4 regions of the Bacillus sp. AL-1R genome follow, and region 1 is predicted to be linked to each of the others. Evidence: riboswitches for the same ligand, from Rfam matches in the RefSeq annotation. Region 1 holds a riboswitch; each other region holds the start of a gene.

Region 1 (3,755 bases):
GCAAACAAAACCTGCAGCCGTTAATCCATCGATTTCAAACAGACCATCTGTTTTTCCTGATTGAAGATAGTGATGCTCGTTCATTAACTGGAATAAATGAACTTTGTCATACGATTTTACAACCTCGCCAGTATTGTTAATCACAATTAACGTATTCGTAACACCATTTTCTCTAGCAATAGGGAACGAACCAGCAATCAATAGTACATTATTCGATTTTGCAATGGACTGAAGTTCAGAAATAATTGCTTCTTGTTCACCTGTGTGCAAGTCAATTTCTTTTAGACAATAGCCCGTTGTCCATAGCTCAGGTAATACGATTACACGAATATTTTCTTTCAGTGCCTCGTTTATTTGCGTTCTTATTTTCTCTAAATTAGCCTTTGATTCTCCTAAAATAACGTCACATTGAATACACGCAATTTTAATCACAATTTATTCACCCTATTCTAAATTTTATAGACATTTTTACATCGAGCATATATGATGGTGAAAGTTATTGCAACAGTCGTTCATGAAAATCATTCGATTAAGAAACGATTTATTAAATTAATTTTATTATATTTTTGGAGTGATACACTTGAATCATAGTAAACTATTAAACAATTTACCAAAACAATTTTTTGCATCACTAGTTCAAAAAGTGAATCAGTCAATCGGTAATGGTCATGATGTCATTAATCTTGGTCAAGGAAATCCAGATCAACCTACACCTGACCATATTATTAAAGCACTACAAAAATCTGTTGAAAACCCTTTAACTCATCGTTATTCTCCGTTTAGAGGATTGAGCTCTTTAAAAAAAGCTGTTGTCGAATTTTACAAACGAGAGTATGATGTTGATTTAGACCCAGAGGAAGAAGTAGCCATATTATTCGGTGGTAAAGCTGGATTAGTTGAGCTACCACTTTGTTTATGTGACCCAGGAGATACAATTTTAGTACCTGACCCAGGCTACCCAGACTATTTATCTGGTATATCCCTTTCCAAAACAGTACCATACATGCTCCCATTACTTGAGCAAAATCAATTTTTACCAGATTATCAATTAATTCCTCATGATGTTTTGGATGCTAGTAAAATATTATTTATCAATTATCCAAATAATCCAACAGGTGCTATAGCAACAGAAGAATTTTTTAAAGAAACAGTTGAGCTTGCAAAAAATAATAATATTACAGTTTGTCATGATTTTGCATATGGTGCATTTGGTTTTGACGGCAAAAAACCTTTAAGTTATCTTCAAACACCAGGAGCAAAGGAATGCGGGATTGAAATCTATACCCTTTCTAAAACTTATAATATGGCGGGTTGGAGAATCGGTTTTGCAGTTGGAAATAAAGAGGTCATTTCAGCAATTAATCTATTACAGGATCATCTTTATGTTAGCATCTTCCCTGCTGTTCAAGAAGCTGCAGTAGCCGCTCTAACTCAATCGCAAGATAGTGTAAAACAACTTTTAGCTCTTTATGAAGAGCGTAGAAATGTATTTATTAGTGGCTGCCATGAAATCGGCTGGGAAGTAACAGCACCAGCAGGTTCGTTTTTTGCCTGGTTAAGGATTCCATCAGGTTTTACATCACAGGAATTTGCTGATCTATTACTTGAAAAAGCACATATCGCAGTTGCTCCAGGAAATGGATTTGGAGAGTATGGTGAAGGTTATGTAAGAGTCGGTCTCCTTTCAGATACTGATCGATTGAAAGAAGCAGTTGCTAGATTAAAAGAGATTGAAATATTTTCTAAATTTAATGTTTGACAATTATGATTGTTCATGAAATAATGCGATTAGATTAAGTATTCAAAATTAAATATTAACTTTATTCAGAGTAGGTGGAGGGACCGAGCCCGATGAAACCCGGCAACCGGCTAGTTAACTAGTACGGTGCTAATTCTCGCAGCATTTGCTGGCAGATAAGGTGTAGGTAAACCTCTCCTTAGTGGAGAGGTTTTTTGTTTGATTAAAACTTTTTGGAGGTTTTGAAATGAGTGGAGTAATAGCAACTTACCAAGTTTATGATAAAAATCATCATTTGGAAAAAAAGGCAGAGGCAATTGCGTTAGGTTTAACGGTTGGTTCTTGGACGAATTTACCTCAAAATGATCAAATTCAATTACAAAAACATAAAGGCAAAGTACTTTCAGTTCGTGAATTAGATTGCGAAGAAAATATCGTTAACTTTTTAGGGTATAAACCGACAAAAGGAATGATTGAAATCTACTATCCTAGCTTAAATTTCACCTCTGATCTACCAGCTATTTTAACGACTGTTTTCGGTAAGCTATCCCTTGATGGAGAAGTCAAACTAATTGATTTAAATTTTACTGATGATATTCTATCTCTTTTTCCAGGTCCAAAATTTGGTATTAAAGGCATTCGAGAGAAATTGGACGTCTATGATCGACCTTTATTAATGAGCATTTTCAAATCAATTATCGGCAGAGATATTCAATACATTTCAGACGAATTAAAAAAGCAAGCTTTAGGTGGTGTTGATTTAATTAAAGATGACGAGATTCTTTTTGACACAAATACATCAATAACGGATCGTGTTACGTACGGTAAAAATATATTGAACCAAGTTTATGAGAAAACAGGACATAAAACATTATATGCCGTGAATTTAACTGGCCGTACATATGAACTAAAAGAAAAAGCATTACGTGCAGTTGAAGCTGGGGCCGATGTATTTTTATTAAATGTATTCTCGTATGGAATTGATGTACTGCAAGGTTTGGCAGAAGATCCATCAATTAATATTCCAATTATGGCTCATCCTGCAGTATCAGGTGCATATACAGCATCACCAATTTATGGAATCGACGCTGGATTATTACTAGGGAAACTTTTACGAATTGCTGGTGCAGATTTTAGTCTTTTCCCTTCTCCATATGGATCCGTTGCATTACAAAAAGAGACAGCTTTAAAAATTGCTGAAAATTTAACGATATCAAATGGATTAAAAGAAACTTTTCCAGTACCATCTGCTGGAATTCACCCAGGTCTTGTGCCTCAATTAATTCAAGATTTTGGAATTGAGCAAGTCATCAATGCTGGTGGCGGTGTTCATGGTCATCCGGACGGTCCAATTGGTGGAGGGAATGCATTTAGAGAAGCAATTTCAGCAACACTTTCTGGAGTTGAGCTAGAAGACTACGCACTTCCAAATACATCATTACAAAAAGCATTACAACTTTGGGGGTAAACAACAATGGCAATAAAGATTTTTTGTGATTTTGATGGAACAATTACTGAAGGGGACAATATCGTTAATTTAATTAAAGAATTTGCTCCTCCCTCTGTAAGTGAACAAATAAATGACGTATTAAATGGCAATCTATCGATTCGAGAAGGCGTAGAGAAAATGTTTGCTACAATTCCTTCATCGAAAAAACAAGAAATGACCGATTTTGTAATTGATCGAACTGTCATTCGAGATGGTTTTAGCGATTTTATTCAATTTGTAAGAGCTCAACAATATGAGTTAAAAGTTGTAAGTGGTGGACTAGACTTTTTCGTTCATCCAATATTAGCCGATTACCTTCCACTTTCGGATGTTTTATGTAATCGTACTGACTTTACAGGTCAAACGGTAAAAATTCATTGGGATCACTCTTGTGATGAAAACTGTACGAATGATTGTGGAATGTGTAAGCCATCTGTTAAAAGAAAGTTTAGTGAATCAAATGATTTTATCATCGTCATTGGCGATTCAATTACTGACTTACAAATTGCCAAAGAAGCCAATTTAATT
Region 2 (3,755 bases), 650 kb from region 1:
CAATATCATTATGTAAAAGAACTTCCTCAATTTCTTTTATTGCAGGTTTCATTGAATTTTCAATTACTTGTTTTAAAAATGCTCTTAACTCTTCATCACCAGTATGGTTAATATAAACTTGGTACGTATCTACACCAGCTTTAGTAGCTGATAGATGACTCCATAGACCGTATACTTCTCCGTAATGTAAAGGCTCATTTTGTGGATTGCCACTTAATACTCCCATTATAAATTTACTTCCCTTCTCAAATAAATTCATACTAATCTCCTTATAAAGAGGTAGGTACGAAAATTATTATGGAACCTTTGGATTGTTTTATACTATTTATTTATATGAGCAATGTCTCATATTAAAAAGGATTGCATTACCTTTTATATTTTAACTAGCTAAATGCACAGAACTTAGATTAGCTTTTTTTTAGATATAGATAACATGAATTATAAATCAATTGAAATCGACTAGTGTTTAAAAGATTATCTATTTTTTGATTGAATTTAAAACGAGATATTGGGAAAAGTATGGTTTGTTTGGTGAGAAATTAGTTACTGATTTTCCTATTAAGAGTTCATATTTTCCAAATCATGATTATGGGGAAGAAATTTATCCAATTAAAAAGAATTAGAACGATGTATTAAATATTCAGTAATCAAAAAATTTTAAAATTTTATTTTTTCTAATAAATCCAACAATGAAAGCGTTATCTTAATAAAAACGTTTGAATTCGCATATTGACAATCTGTTTACTAGGATTTATGATTCTTTTAAAGAAATTACATAACTCAAACTTATCGAGAGTGACTGAGGGATCAGGCCCTATGACGTCCGGCAACCTCCTTTTTAAGGAACGGTGCCACTTCCTGCAGAATGAATTCATTCTGAAAGATAAGTCGAAAACAATTGTTTCCGATGCCTCTTTCTGAATGAAAGAGGCTTTTTTTTACCTAAAACTAATAGGAGGTTATTCATGATTCGTGTAGATCATCTAGTAAAAGAGTATAAAACGAAAAAAAATACAATTATAGGCGTACATGATGTCTCTCTTACGATTGAAAAAGGCGAAATATTCGGTATAGTCGGATATAGCGGAGCAGGGAAAAGTTCACTTCTAAGATGTTTAAATTTTTTAGAAAAGCCTACTTCGGGAAATGTATATATTGACGGTGTGAATTTAATTCACTTTCAACTAAAGAGTTAAGGAAAGAGCGTCAGAAAATTGGCATGATTTTTCAACACTTTTATTTAGTTTCTTCTAAAACTGTGTTTGAGAATATAGCATTTGCTTTAAAAGCTGCTAACAAATCCAAGGTGGAAATTGAAAAAAGGGTACTGGAATTACTTGAATTAGTTGGCCTTTCTGATAAAAGGGATGTTTATCCTTCCCAGCTTAGTGGTGGTCAAAAGCAGCGTGTCGGGATTGCTCGAGCACTAGCAAATGAACCGCATGTACTTCTTTGTGATGAAGCAACATCAGCGCTTGACCCAAGCACAACAAAATCGATCCTACAATTACTTAGAAAAATAAACAAAGAACTAGGATTAACGATTGTTCTTATTACACATGAAATGGATGTTGTAAAAGATGTCTGTGACCGAATTGCTGTAATGCAAGATGGCAGAATAATTGAAATTGGCCCAGTATACGATATATTCGCAAAACCAAAAGAGGCTTTAACAAAGGACTTTATTAACACGATTTTACAATTTGAACTACCTGAACATTTGCTAAAAAACAGCAAGGGAACAGTAATCAAAATAACGTTCAAAGGAAATGTAGCGGAAGAATCCGTTGTGTCTGATATGCTTCAACAATTTAAGGTAAAAGGGAATATTCTTCATGGGAAAATTGAGTATATTCAAGAAACTCCACTCGGAATTTTTATAATGGAGATTTCAGGAGAACAAGCAGAAGTATTAAAAGCAATTGCGTATATTCAAGATCGAACAAACAACTTGGAGGTGATTTTAGGTGATCGAATCGCTATTAACGTTACTGCCTGATTTAGATAAAGCATTTTTTGAAACGATATATATGGTGCTGATTGCTCTTGCAGTTGCCATCATTATTGGACTCCCACTTGGCATTCTTTTATTTGTTACAGATAAAGATTTATTTTTAGAAAATAGAGGACTTAAATCTATTTTAGGATTTATTGTGAATATGGTTCGTTCCATCCCATTTATTATTTTGCTAGTCGCACTTTTACCAATTACGAATTTTCTAACAGGAAGTACAATTGGTCCAACGGCTGCTAGTGTATCTTTATCTGTTGCTGGGATTCCGTTTTTTGCTAGAATCGTAGAAACATCTCTAAGAGAAACAAATAAAGGGATCATCGAAGCCGCAGTAGCGGTAGGAGCAACACCTTGGATGATTATAAAAGATGTATTACTATCTGAAGCTCGTCCAAGTATTATTCAAGGGATTACACTTACGACGATTAGTTTAATTGGATATTCTGCTATGGCTGGTATTATCGGCGGTGGGGGGATAGGAGACCTTGCCATTCGCTTTGGTTACTATCGATACGATAATACTGTCATGTTAACAACAATTGTTGTGTTAATTTGTTTAGTTCAGCTAATTCAACTTGCAGGTGATCTAATTGCCCGAAAAGTAGATAAGCGTTAAGTACATACTATTTCTGATTTGGAGGATCATTCAAATGAAAAAATTACTACTTGCTTTAGTCTTTCTATTGTCTATAAACCTTTTTGCAGCATGTGGCAAGACAGATAAAACTTCATCAAAAAATAATACGGATAAGAAGAACATCACAATTGGTGCGACTTCTGGACCATATAGTGACATGGTTTCAAATGCAATTAAGCCTATTCTTGAAAAGAAAGGTTATAAAGTAAAGGTTGTTGAGTTTAGTGATTATATTCAACCAAATATCGCATTAGGAAATGGTAATTTAGATGCTAACCTATTCCAACATAAAATTTATATGGAGAATTTTGCAAAAGAGCATAATTTGAAGTTGTCTGAGTTGATCGTAGTACCAACAGCACCGATGGGTGTTTTTTCGAATAAGTTTAAGTCTGTTGATAAAATTGCTGATGGCGCAACAATAGCAATCCCTAATGATCCTGTAAACCTTGCAAGAGCATTAGGTGTTTTAGAGGATTCGAAATTAATTAAAATTGATCCAAAAGTTGATCCTTTAACAGCATCTGAAAAGGACATAAAGGATAATCCGAAAAAACTTCAATTCAAACCAATTGAAGCAGCACAACTACCAAGAGCAGTACAAAGTGTAGATGTATCACTTGTACCAGGTAACTTTGCACTTGCAGCAAAAATGAAATTATCTGATGCATTGGCACTTGAAAATATGCCAGATCTTTATCGAAATAGAGTTGTTGTTAACACAAAAGACGCGGACTCAACTTTTGCAAAAGACATTAAAGCAGCTGTAGAATCTAGCGATTTTGAAAAAACAATTGATGAGCAATTTAATGGATTCGGAAAACCTAAGTGGATGCTTGAACGAAAATAATTAATAGTCTTTAGTTTAGAGAAAGAGTTTTTAATTATAAATCCAACTTAATCTATTGGAAAACTGTAGTATAATAGAGGAGAGATTAATAGTGAAATATGGATTTTGGTTACCGATTTTTGGGGGCTGGTTACGTAATGTAGAAGATGAAAATATGCCACCTACTTTTGATTATGCAAAGGAAGTCATTCAGTCGGCTGAAAAATGGGGTTTCTCAACTACTTTAATTGCTGAGTTATATTTAAACGATATTA
Region 3 (3,755 bases), 290 kb from region 1:
GGATACTGCATTATTGTCATATGCCATACAAGAAGCTGGTTACAAAGTAAGTGATCCGATTGTATCGAAATCGATAAGTTACTTAATTAAAAAACAACAGAATAGTATTGGTGATTGGAAGATTCATGTTAAAAATGTAAGTCCTGGTGGTTGGGGTTTTTCCGATGTTAATTCTTTTATCCCAGATAATGATGATACTGGTGCTGCTTTAAGGGCATTAGCAAGAAGCGCTTTAGATCAATCCACAATTCATGATCGTTGGTTAAGAGGGGTACATTTTTTACTTGGACTTCAAAATGAAGATGGTGGTTGGGGAGCATTTGAAAAAAATGTAACGAATAAGTGGCTAACATTTGTGCCAATTGAAAATGCAAAAGATGCAATCATTGATCCTTCCACTGCAGATTTAACAGGTCGCATTTTAGAATTTATTGGATATTATACGTCCATTTCAAACGATGACCCGATTGTGAAAAAGGCAGTTGATTGGCTTTTAAAAAACCAAAAAAGAAATGGCAGCTGGTATGGTAGGTGGGGAATTTGTTATATTTATGGAACTTGGGCAGCGATTACTGGTCTTAGAGCAGTAGGGATTCCTAAAAATCATGAGGCAATTAAAAAAGCTGAGAAATGGTTAGTTAGTATTCAAAACGAAGACGGAGGGTGGGGAGAATCGGGTCTTTCAGCTGTTAAAAATAAATATGTTCCTTTAAAATATAGTACTCCTAGTCAAACAGCCTGGGCAGTTGATGCTTTACTTTCAATTCGCAATAAAGAAGATGAAGTAATTAGAAAAGGAATTAAATTTTTAACGAATCAAACTGATTTGACTAATAAAGCATTAACTTACCCAACAGGATTAGGCTTACCCGGTCAGTTTTATATCCACTATCATAGCTATAATGAAATTTATCCGCTATTAGCACTAGCACATTATAAAAATAGTTAAATAATACTATTATGTTAACAAAATATATTTATTTTTGAAAATCTTTCCATAAATGTCTTTTCTTTAACATATAAATATAGTAAACTGTTTTATATTCAATATAACAACTAAATAATCCTTATCGAGAGCGGTGGAGGGACTGGCCCTATGAAACCCGGCAACTTTAGCGAAAGCTAAAAAGTGCTAAATCCAGCATGTTTAAAACATGAGAGATAAGGCGTAATCTGTACTTTAACGTCATTCTCTCATTTTGTTGAGAGAATGGCGTTTTTTATTTTATATAAACGGGAAGTGATTGAATGGGCTTATTGGAAAAGTTAAAGGATGGAATTGTTTTAGGTGATGGCGCAATGGGAACACTTTTGTACTCTGGCGGACTTCACAGTTGTTTTGAAGAACTTAATATTACTGAGCGTGATCGGATCATTCATATACATGAACAATATATAGATGCTGGCGCAGAAGTGATTCAAACTAATTCATACGGTGCTAATGCCGGAAAACTGAGACAATATGGTTTGGAGAAGCTTGTTAAGCAAATCAATCAAATGGCTGTTAGAAATGCTAGAGCGGCTTCAAAAGGAAGAGCTTTAGTAATTGGTGGGATCGGTGGAATGAAATATGTAGGTTCTACTTTTACGACAGCTTTAGAACGTGAGATGATGATACTTGAGCAAGCTTCAGCCTTACTAGAAGAAGGCGTAGATGGGATTATGCTTGAAACATTTTATGATGAAAATGAATTATATGATGCTGTCAATCTATTAAGAGGAAGAACCGATTTACCAATCATTGCCCAAGTAACACTACAAGAAATTGGCGTCATGCAAAGTGGGCAATATATTGAAAAAATTCTTCCTAATTTAGTAGATTTAGGTGCAGATGTAGTCGGAATCAATTGTCATCTTGGACCTCTTCATATGCTGGAGTCATTAAATACAGTTTCATTACCGACAAATGGTTATTTATCGGCATTCCCAAATTCAGGATTACCGCTATACACTGAGGGGAAATACGTATACAAATCGAATCCAGAATATTTTGAAGATATGGCAAAACCATTTATTGAACAAGGTGTAAGATTAATCGGTGGATGCTGCGGTACAACACCAGCGCATATCGCTGCTTTACGAAGTAAGATTGATACTTTACAGCCTGTTACAAAAAAAGAAGTGAAAAACAGAGCAATTAAAATTACAATTCCAAAGCAAGTAGAGCAAAAGAATGAAACGCTAGCAGAAAAGGCAAAAAATAAAACGACAATCATTGCAGAGCTAGATCCGCCAAAAACATTACAAACAAGAAAGTTTTTTGAAGGAGCGAAGGCATTACATAGAGCAGGGGCTGATGCAATCACCTTAGCAGATAATCCTTTAGCTTCACCTAGAATTTCGAATGTGGCGATGGCATCCCTGCTTCAAAGACTGGATGTACCGGTCTTGACGCATCTAACTTGTAGAGATCGGAATATGATTGGACTCCAATCTCATTTAATGGGGTTAGCAACTTTAGGATTAAATGAGGTTCTAGCTATAACAGGTGATCCAGCAAGGGTAGGAGATTTTCCAGGTGCAACTTCAGTTTATGATGTAGCATCACTTGAACTGATTCGAATGATTAAAGAAATGAATGAAGGTAGACTTTATTCCGGTAAGAGCTTAGGAAATGGAACAAGATTTTCAGTCGCTGCTGCTTTTAATCCGAATGTCCGAAAATTTGATGCAGCAATTAAAAGGCTTGAGAAAAAGGTCGAGGCGGGTGCGGATTATTTTTTAACACAGCCAATATATGATTTTGAAACGATTGATAAATTATATGAGGCAACACGTCATATAAAACAGCCAATTTTTATTGGAATTATGCCACTAGTTAGTAAGAAAAATGCTGATTTTATCCATTATGAAGTACCAGGAATTACTTTATCAGAAGAGGTAAGAAATAGAATTTCATCAGTTGAACCAGAAAGAGCAGTTGATGAAGGTAAACAAATTGCGAAAGAGCTAATTGATTATGTTAAGGATAAATTTAACGGGATTTATTTTATCACTCCATTTTTGAAGTATGAAATAACAGAGGACTTAATTCAATTTACTAAAAGCAGCAATAAAGAGGAGATCCAACTATGAAAACTTTAGATGTAGCATTAAAAGAAAAAATATTACTTCTTGATGGAGCAATGGGAACGATGATCCAGCAAAGAGACTTAACAGCAGAAGACTTTGGTGGAGAAGAATACGAAGGCTGTAACGAATATTTAGTTGTTACAAGACCGGATGTAATACAAGAAATTCATGAGGAGTATATAGCCGCTGGGTCTGACATTATCGAAACAAACACTTTTGGAGCAACAAATATTGTTTTATCTGATTATAATTTGCAACATTTAGATATTGAACTAAATGAAATTGCGGCAAAGATTGCAAAGCAAGCAGTTTTAGCATCTGGTAAAGAGGTATATGTAGCAGGTGCGATGGGTCCAACAACAAAAGCAATCAGCGTAACAGGTGGTGTGACTTTTGATGAATTAATTACTGCATATAAACGTCAAGCAACTGGCTTAATTAACGGTGGTGTAGATGTTTTATTAGTTGAAACTTGTCAAGATATGAGAAATGTGAAAGCAGCTTGTATCGGAATTAGTAATGCATTTAACGAATTAAATAAAAAATTACCAGTTATGATCTCAGGAACGATTGAACCGATGGGGACAACATTAGCAGGTCAAACAATTGATGCTTTTTACTTAGCAATTGAACATATTTCTCCAATTTCAGTTGGATTAAACTGTGCAACAGGACCTGAATTT
Region 4 (3,755 bases), 1.3 Mb from region 1:
ATGTCGGAAATAGCAGCTAAAAATATTATTGAAGTTATTGCTGAACGACCACCAATCTCACCTGTAAATCAAATTCTAGTGAAGAATTAAAAATAAAAAAGAGGGTTCCCATCAAAAGTTACTTGGGGTACCCTCTATTTTTATTATTGACTTACAGGTACTACAGCACCTTTATATTTTTTAATGATGAAATCTTGAATTTCTTTAGAGTGTAATACTTTTACAAGCTCTTTAATTTCTTTTTTATCTTTATCACCTTTACGAACAGCAATAATGTTTACATATGGAGATTCTTTACCTTCTAAAGCAATAGCATCTTTCATTGGGTTTAAACCAGCATCAATCGCGTAGTTTGTGTTAATTAACACTGCGTCGCCTTCATTGTTTTGATAAACTTTCGGAAGCATACCAGCGTCAACATCTGCTTGGAATTTTAGGTTTTTTGGATTCTCTGCTATGTCTTTAATTTGAGCAGTAGTAGGATCTACTCCAGCTTTAAGTTTAATTAAACCTTCATGCTGTAATAAGCTTAACATACGACCATGGTCAGCTACTGAGCTACTCATGATAATTTTAGCTCCATTTGGTAGATCATCTAAGCTCTTATATTTTTTAGAATAAACTCCGATTGGCTCGATGTGGATGCCACCAGCGTTTTCAAATTTGTAACCATTTTCTTTCATTTGAGCTTCTAAGTATGGAATGTGTTGGAAATAGTTTGCATCTAATTCTTTAGAATTTAGTGCTTTATTTGGTAAAACGTAATCTTGGAATTTAACAATTTTTAAATTAATTCCTTCTTTTTCAAGGATTGGCTTAGCTTGTTCTAAAATAACTGCGTGCGGTACATTTGATGCACCAACCACTAATTCCTTATTTTTATCTTCTCCACCTTTATTACATGCTGCTAAAGATAATGCTAAAACACCTGCTCCTAATAATCCTACGATTTTTTTGAAATTCACTGTCAGTTCCTCCCTTATATGATTAAGCTCTTTTATCTATTTTTGTTGTTACTAAATCACCAATAAATTGAAGAATGAATACGATTAATAAAATAATTACTGTCGCTACAAGTGTTACTTGGTTATTTGAACGTTGGTACCCTTCCATAAATGCTAAGTTACCGAGTCCACCACCACCTACTACACCAGCCATTGCTGTATAACCAACAATTGCGATTGTAGTAACAGTTAAACCTGAAATAATTGCTGGTAATGCTTCTGGTATTAATACTTTTACGATGATTGTAAAGGTACTAGCTCCCATTGCTCTTGCAGCTTCGATTACACCTTTATCAATTTCACGTAATCCGATTTCAACCATCCTTGCATAGAATGGTGCAGCACCAATTATTAATGCTGGTAATGCAGCTTTTGCTCCAAGCATAGTGTCAAGAATAAAGATGGTAAATGGAATTAATAAAATGATTAAAATGATAAACGGTATTGAACGAAAAATATTTACAAACGCTGCTAGGATAGTATTAAAAAATTTATTTTCAAGAAGCTGATCTTTGCTAGTTAAAAATAAGAATAAACCTATTATTAGTCCAAAAATGAACGTTGCAAGTGCAGCTATTACTGTCATGAATAATGTTTCTTGAGTGGCTAAAAGCATTGCATCCCAATCAACATTCGGAAAAAGTTGTGTCATCTTATGCTACCTCCACTTCAACTTGTTTTGATTCTAAATAAGCAATTGCCTCTTTGATGTTATTTATGTCTCCAACAAGTTGAATCTTCATTGTCCCATAAGAGCCTTCAGCAGTTTGAACAATTTTCCCTTGCAGAATGTTAATCTCAATATCAAAATGCTTAACAACTTCAGAAATATGTGGCTGATCTGCTTGACCATTTTTAAAGGTAAGCTTGTAAGTATTATCCTTCCCATCACCATGAGAAATTACTTCACCTTCATCGCCTTTGATTTGCGTCACAAATTTCTTTGTAATTGCTTGTTTAGGACGAGTAAATACATCAACAACATGGCCTTCTTCTACTACACTTCCGTTTTCCATTACAGCTACTCTTTGACAGATTTTTTGAATGACATGCATTTCATGAGTAATTAGGATAATTGTAATGCCAAGCTGTTTATTTATATTAGTTAGTAAAGCTAATATTGAATCCGTTGTTTCTGGATCTAGTGCAGAAGTCGCTTCATCACATAAAAGAACATCTGGATTATTAGCAAGTGCTCTTGCAATTCCGACACGTTGCTTTTGACCTCCACTCAGTTCAGAAGGATAAGCATTTTCTCTACCTTCAAGACCAACAAGTTTAATTAATTCTTTCGCACGATTAATGCTTTCCTTTTTTGGAACTTTAGCAATTTCAAGTGGGAAAAGTATATTTTCTAATACAGTTCTTGACCACAATAAATTAAAATGCTGAAAAATCATTCCTATTTTCTGTCTTGCTTTTCTTAACTGATTAGATGAGCATTTAGAGATCGATTGACCATTAATAATAACTTCACCTGTTGTAGGTGATTCAAGTCCATTCAGCATACGTAATAACGTACTTTTCCCTGCGCCGCTATATCCGATCATGCCAAAAATTTCACCTGCTTCAATATTTAACGAAACATTTTGTACTGCGGTAACTGTGCCCTTTTTACCCTTGTATGTTTTACTTACATTATTTATTTGAATCATACACTTGTTCTCCTTTCAAAACATTCTAACAACTTTTCTTTCAATTTTTTGTAAGAAAGTACTTTTTTAGTCGCATAAAACAAAAAAACCTTTCAACTCACATGAGCAGAAAGGTTTAACATACAAAAAGTATTCCTTTCTCTCATCTCTCAAAGCATATGCTTTGCAGGAATTAGCACCATTTCAATGACGATCATTGACGGTTGCTGGGTTTCACAGGGCACAGTCCCTCCACCTCTCTCGATAAGAGTTAACTTACGATCTATTTAGTTGTTGAGTGCAATTTCTTTAACGTAAGTCCAATTCTACAAAGATAGACACAAGTTGTCAACAATTTTCTATAAGTTTTTTTTCGTTTTCAACACTCGTATATTGAAAAATGGTTTCCATAAGTAGTAATAATCGATAGTTCCCTTCAAAAGAAGCGTCATTTAGTTTTAATAAAAGCCCTAATCTTTGCAAACCTGAATTTAGATATTCCCATCCATCCTTTGAAAAACTAACTCTGAGTTGCGGAATCGAACGATCAATTACCTCAATAAAAGGAGCCTTTTTGCTTAACTTTATAAAAACTTTTTCATTCAGACAATTAATTTCTACAATCTTTTCTTCAATTGGCAAAATGATTTGTAAATATTCCTTTTTTATAAATAAGTTTCTTGCTTGTCCAACCCACTCCTTGATTTCCATAATAAACACCTCTCCCGAATTCTTTAATCTTATTTTCTCATAGATAAGAGGTGTATTCTTTATATTTCTCTCGACATTTACCTTGATAAAAATCTATATTTTAATTTTATTTCTACAACATTCAACTCATTTCCCAAGAAATATGTCTAAAATCAGGAAATAGTTTTAGCCATATAAAAAGAGTGCAACTAACAGTATGCACTCATCGTTTAATATATAAATTATATTTTTTTAACAATTCATGTAAATAAGGTACAGACTTGAAAGCGTAAATTTTTTGTTTCATTTCCCCATTTTCAAAAATAAGTAAACAAGGTACACTTTCAACTTTCCAACTTTGAGCTTCCTCCACTATTTCATTAATATTCACCTTACAGATTGGTAAATTTGGCAGAATCTCATTTAC

What was found. A riboswitch is a leader RNA that binds a small molecule or an ion and turns the genes downstream of it on or off. The one in region 1 is predicted to bind S-adenosylmethionine.
Region 2: linked by a shared signal. The riboswitch ahead of ACSBO6_RS05450 (methionine ABC transporter ATP-binding protein) and the one ahead of ACSBO6_RS08565 (2,3-diketo-5-methylthiopentyl-1-phosphate enolase) in region 1 are both predicted to bind S-adenosylmethionine.
Region 3: linked by a shared signal. The riboswitch ahead of ACSBO6_RS09895 (bifunctional homocysteine S-methyltransferase/methylenetetrahydrofolate reductase) and the one ahead of ACSBO6_RS08565 (2,3-diketo-5-methylthiopentyl-1-phosphate enolase) in region 1 are both predicted to bind S-adenosylmethionine.
Region 4: linked by a shared signal. The riboswitch ahead of ACSBO6_RS02495 (methionine ABC transporter ATP-binding protein) and the one ahead of ACSBO6_RS08565 (2,3-diketo-5-methylthiopentyl-1-phosphate enolase) in region 1 are both predicted to bind S-adenosylmethionine.

What each region holds. Positions count from the first base shown of each region.
Region 1 is NZ_CP197469.1:1,816,545-1,820,299, reverse strand. It holds gene ACSBO6_RS08575 (carbon-nitrogen family hydrolase) at 1-429, opposite strand, end outside; gene ACSBO6_RS08570 (pyridoxal phosphate-dependent aminotransferase) at 575-1,759, shown strand; SAM riboswitch class I at 1,818-1,921, shown strand; gene ACSBO6_RS08565 (2,3-diketo-5-methylthiopentyl-1-phosphate enolase) at 1,986-3,206, shown strand; gene ACSBO6_RS08560 (2-hydroxy-3-keto-5-methylthiopentenyl-1-phosphate phosphatase) at 3,213-3,755, shown strand, end outside.
Region 2 is NZ_CP197469.1:1,163,819-1,167,573, forward strand. It holds gene ACSBO6_RS05445 (DUF3231 family protein) at 1-259, opposite strand, end outside; SAM riboswitch class I at 784-890, shown strand; partial or broken gene ACSBO6_RS05450 (methionine ABC transporter ATP-binding protein) at 966-1,999, shown strand; gene ACSBO6_RS05455 (methionine ABC transporter permease) at 2,031-2,630, shown strand; gene ACSBO6_RS05460 (MetQ/NlpA family ABC transporter substrate-binding protein) at 2,665-3,501, shown strand; gene ACSBO6_RS05465 (LLM class flavin-dependent oxidoreductase) at 3,593-3,755, shown strand, end outside.
Region 3 is NZ_CP197469.1:2,107,420-2,111,174, forward strand. It holds gene ACSBO6_RS09890 (terpene cyclase/mutase family protein) at 1-949, shown strand, start outside; SAM riboswitch class I at 1,065-1,168, shown strand; gene ACSBO6_RS09895 (bifunctional homocysteine S-methyltransferase/methylenetetrahydrofolate reductase) at 1,249-3,075, shown strand; gene metH (methionine synthase) at 3,072-3,755, shown strand, end outside.
Region 4 is NZ_CP197469.1:528,764-532,518, reverse strand. It holds gene ACSBO6_RS02510 (2-hydroxyacid dehydrogenase family protein) at 1-90, shown strand, start outside; gene metQ (methionine ABC transporter substrate-binding lipoprotein MetQ) at 144-965, opposite strand; gene ACSBO6_RS02500 (methionine ABC transporter permease) at 988-1,656, opposite strand; gene ACSBO6_RS02495 (methionine ABC transporter ATP-binding protein) at 1,658-2,659, opposite strand; SAM riboswitch class I at 2,799-2,909, opposite strand; gene ACSBO6_RS02490 (hypothetical protein) at 2,987-3,349, opposite strand; gene ACSBO6_RS02485 (thioredoxin family protein) at 3,552-3,755, opposite strand, start outside.